2 regions of the Paenibacillus sp. Marseille-Q9583 genome follow, and region 2 is predicted to be linked to the other one. Evidence: predicted binding sites of a transcription regulator. Region 2 holds the regulator's gene; the other holds the start of a gene.
The links. Region 2 encodes CtsR, which represses protease genes until heat stress. Its sites were predicted from a motif close to ATGGTCAATAAAGGTCAAACA; they were not measured.
Positions count from the first base shown of each region.

Region 1: clpP (ATP-dependent Clp endopeptidase proteolytic subunit ClpP) is a predicted target of CtsR. The motif match lies at 1,212-1,232, and genes of this name have one in related genera.

Region 1 is NZ_CDRJTB010000057.1:6,647-9,118, reverse strand. It holds gene ACWNM1_RS22185 (GDSL-type esterase/lipase family protein) at 1-434, shown strand, start outside; gene clpP (ATP-dependent Clp endopeptidase proteolytic subunit ClpP) at 529-1,125, opposite strand; tRNA gene ACWNM1_RS22175 (tRNA-Arg) at 1,319-1,393, opposite strand; gene ACWNM1_RS22170 (sugar-binding transcriptional regulator) at 1,827-2,472, shown strand, end outside.
Region 2 is NZ_CDRJTB010000032.1:744-3,215, reverse strand. It holds gene ACWNM1_RS15785 (protein arginine kinase) at 1-192, opposite strand, end outside; gene ACWNM1_RS15780 (UvrB/UvrC motif-containing protein) at 221-745, opposite strand; gene ACWNM1_RS15775 (CtsR family transcriptional regulator) at 776-1,237, opposite strand; gene ACWNM1_RS15770 (GNAT family N-acetyltransferase) at 1,625-2,472, opposite strand, start outside.

The DNA of each region.
Region 1 (2,472 bases), on a different contig from region 2:
TTCGAGCAGCCGACATCATCACTCTATCCATCGGTGGCAACGATTTAATCCATGCTGCGAAGGCTGCTGCTAGACAACCTGAAAATTTATCTAAAGAGCTGCGAAGATCATTGCAAGAATGCAAGCAAAATTTTGCTGCAATTATGAGTATCCTCTTCCAATTGAAGACGGGAACGCGTAGACCTTTTATCATTCGGATTGTGGGACTATATAATCCTTATCCTCAGGTAGTGGGTGCTACAGAGTGGGTGCGGCAGTTTAACCGCTATGCCTCACAGTACAGTAACCGAGTATGTGGGTTTGCTTCTATCTATAGTGAGTTTGCAGGAAATGAGAGAGGGCTATTATCGATTGACCACTTACATCCGAATGGCCGAGGCTACCGTGTGATTGCTGAGAAACTCGATGCGCTTGGATATGGTGGCTTGATTTAATTGAGATTCGTATGAAGTGGTGCCCTGAAAAGTAAAGAGGCTGTGCGCTAACCATCAAGTGGATAGGCACAGCCTCTTTGTGTTGTTTTATAGCTTACACACCGCTAGGCAGTGTTTTCTCGATGACTTTATCAACGATACCGTAAGTTGCCGCATCTGCAGCAGTCATGAAGTAATCACGATCTGTATCCTTCTCAATACGTTCTAGCGGTTGACCCGTACGTTCAGCAAGAATACGATTCAACTTATCACGCAATTTGAGGATACGGCGGGCACGGATTTCAATATCCGTTGCTTGACCTTGAGCACCACCCAGAGGTTGGTGAATCATGATCTCACTGTTAGGCAGTGCGAAGCGTTTGCCTTTAGCGCCAGCGTTAAGCAGGAATGCTCCCATGGAAGCTGCCATACCTACACAGATGGTGGAAACATCCGGTTTAATGTACTGCATTGTATCAAAAATAGCCATACCTGCAGTAATGGAACCGCCGGGGCTATTCACGTAAAGGTGAATGTCCTTATCCGGATCTTCGGCAGCCAAGAACAGCATTTGTGCGATGATAGAATTGGCTACCACGTCATTAACCTCCGTTCCAAGGAAAATGATGCGGTCCTTCAGCAGGCGGGAATAGATGTCATAAGCGCGCTCACCGCGGTTGCTCTGTTCTACTACCATAGGAATATAACTCACGTGGAAAACCTCCTTGATATTGGTTCTTCAAATGTATTCATTTTTACTCTTGCCGTATTACCCACATGATAAACAAATTCAAACAAAAAGTCAAAGAAAGTCAAACTTATATTCAAAAAAAAGAGCCGACACGCGGCTCTTTGGTTAAGTAGTAGTATAGACACTACTAAATTATGTACAAAGGTGAAATTAATGGCGCGCCCGCCAAGAATCGAACTTGGATCTCAGGCTTCGGAGGCCTACGTCATATCCATTGGACCACGGGCGCAACAAAAATGATTATAATACAAATTCTGTGCAATTGCAATGGACAAGAAGAAACGACGCTATCGTCCTTTATTGACGATAGCCGTTTCTCGTAGAAATATAAGGATAATATATAAGGTGAAACTTAAAATTTCTTATATTTTTAATAATACTGTGCTCAGGCTCTATCCCTTGTCTTCAAGTTGGACAAGCATACATTGTGTTTCACTCAGCGAAAGAATCTGGATTGTTAATGACAGGTTTTTTGGAGCTGAACCTCTTTCCCAATCTTATAAATGTATAAGAAGACAAGCGCTTGAGAATTCTACTCTCGGAAGACTTGCACTTCGAGCAATATTTGGTTAGAATATGAGTGGGACTTAAAAAGTTTACCCGGGACATTTTGAGACCATGAACAAGGGAATAGAGGAAGACGAAGTTGCAGGAGTGAAAGTATGCGTAATTTATTAGATATCCAAAAGCAGCTTCTGCCTGATCTCATGGAAACCCTTAAGAGACGGTACACGATTCTTCATCAGATCATGCTGTCCGATATCATTGGACGCAGAACGCTTGCCGCTTCGCTTGATATGACTGAGCGGGTACTGCGTGCCGAGACGGATCTTCTGAAATCGCAAGGGCTCATTGAGATCGAGAGTGTTGGCATGCGCATTAGCGCTGCTGGACGTAGACTGCTTGATTTGCTAGAGCCGGTCGTTAAGAGCCTGTTTGGTCTGGATGAGCTGGAAGAGAAAATTCGGGCAACGTACGGTCTGGATAAAGTTATTGTGGTGCCGGGTGATTGTGAGTCATCGCCATTCACTAAACGTGAGCTTGGCCGAGCGGGTGCAAAAGCGCTGCTCAGTGTACTTCGTACAGATGATATAGTTGCTGTCACAGGTGGATCAACGCTTGCCGATATGGCTGATCAACTGACACCGCCGTTATCCCTTTCCTATAAGAACGCTTGGTTTGTTCCGGCGCGTGGTGGATTAGGAGAGAGTATGGAGATTCAAGCCAATACGATTGCCTCAACAATGGCAAAACGGGTAGGAGCGAATTACCGGTTGCTGCATGTACCTGATTTACTTAGTGGGGATG
Region 2 (2,472 bases):
TTCCTCATGAAACACAGGAGCCAGTAGCTCTAATACTTCTTCCGATTGCTCTAAGGAAGCCAGCATTGGGAACGGAAGATGCTCTAGATTACGGGCAATACGCATACGACTGCTAATTACAATCTCGGAGTGACTACCTCCAGAACGCATCCAATCACTAAGCGCTTGTTCAGTAAATCGGAGACTTGACATGTCATATCCCCCCTATATATCAAAGACTTTACTCTTGTGCTATTTCTTTTTCAAGTTTACGAATCTGATCTCGCAGCTCCGCTGCTTTCTCGAATTCTTCTTGTGTAATACTTTGCTGTAATTCCTGCTTGAGTTCATCAATTTGGCGTCTAAACACAATCTGAGCTCCTGCACGTTTCGGAATCTTACCTACATGTGAAGTACTGCCGTGCACTCGCTTAAAAAGCGGGTCCAGTGCGCTGTTAAAATATTCATAACAGGAGCTACAGCCAAAACGGCCTAATTTGCTAAACTGGGAGTAAGTCATCCCACAATTCTCACATTGCAGACTCTGCGTTGTCTTCGTTGCAGCCGACTTCTCCTTGCCGGCACCTTCAAGATCAAGCAGACCTGAGAGCAGACTGTGAATAGAGAATCCTCCAGCCGTTCCGGGAATGAGTTCACCCTTCTCCCGTGCACAGCTCTCGCAGATATGAAACTCCGTCTTCTCTCCATTCACGATCTTAGTGAAGTGGAGTGTTGCCGGCTTGACGCCACATTCCTGGCATTGCATAAGCGAAAGCCCCTCCCTTATGGTTGACAATTATTTGCCTAACAAAGAGATTAACATCGCCTTCATAATCTTGGCACGAATCTCATCCCGGTATGGAATCTTAACCGTTAGGCATTCCCGAGAAACAGCAGCGCGCATAAGGCACGCTTCACGCTTACTTAGAAAACCAGCTTCCTCCAGCTGATAAATCAGCCCTTCAGCAGCGTTCTGATCAATCCCGCCACCTATAGTATGGTTTAAATGGGCATGCAGTGCCACGTTTGGTGGTAATTCAAAACGTTGAATACGAATATATCCCCCGCCACCACGCTTACTTTCCACCACATAACCTTTTTCCAGAGTAAAGCGTGTACTGATGACATAATTGATCTGTGACGGTACGCATGAGAACTGGTCCGCCAGGTCATTTCGCTGGATTTCCACCGTACCTTCGGGACTTTCATGCAAAATATTCTTCAGATATTGTTCGATAATATCAGAGATATTGCGCATCACTCATCCTCCAGTGCTTAAATCTTTATAATACCGATTGCAACTTGCATTCATAATGACAATGGTCTTTAATTGAACTTAAACATTTGTGGATAATCCCACGTGTTCAAAGGATCGGATCGCTGTCATTAAGCTTCGTTGACTTTGACTTTCTTTGACTTTTTAATATTATAACATATTCTGTGCTAATTCCAAGTGGATTCTCTTATTTTTCACTTTTTTCAGCGAATGTATTCGGAAATAAAGAACTCTCCCAACTTCTTTCGAAGGGGAGAGCCTAATTTTTGTCAAGAATAAACGCCTTCGGTATCCTTATTAGGACGATAAGCGTTTATGCGAGAAATATAAGGATAATGTATAGCGTGAAACTTATACTTTCTTATATTTTTAAAAATGATCAAATAAAGCTGTCTGTGCTTGTGGAATAATTTCTTCAAACCATTCCAGTGCTGCTGCGTGGCCAGAGACACTTCCATAACGAGCCATCTCTGTTGGTCGTTTGTATCCAAGCATCAAGGCCGTCAAAGTGCCTATATCACAGCTCAAGTCTGCTTCCGCCCGTTCCCCTTCCACTCGTGTCAAAGTAGCCGAGCCCTCATTAGAGATATTCCATGCCCATAACCCATCATTCCAAGCTGCATACTTATCTTCGATATATATAAGCTGCTTCTTTTGACTACTGTTTCCTCTGAAGGTGTAAGTTTCAATGAATGACTTGGCATTAACAATCCGCCCCATAAAATAAGGATAATTCTCTTGTCCTATACGTGGATCTGGCAGCAAGAAAGGTAACATATCATCCGAAGGCACCAGCTTTAAGGATGCACCGGTCACCATCGAATCATGGTTCGCAAGAAATGTCCACAGCCCCTGCCGAGCTTGTTCATTCAAAAAAACAAATTCATCAATGACCAGTTCTCTGTTCTCTACCTTATACAGCACATATCCCTCTGGTTCACCACTCTTGGAGTAAAAAACCGCACTCTTTCCTTCATCATCTAGAACAGAGTTCTCCCACCAACCCAAATCGCGCTTAAGTGTCCCGTTATAACTGACAGCGAATCGATTGTATAGGCTATCCAACACGTCGATATCTTTGATATCCCGTTTAACCTTGCCCTCAACTTCAACCTTTTTGGGAAACTTCGCTACTGGAATAGAGTATTTCTTATATTCACAATAAACCTCCCAGCCAAATTTACGATAAAACGGAATCAAGAACGGGTGTAGAAAAG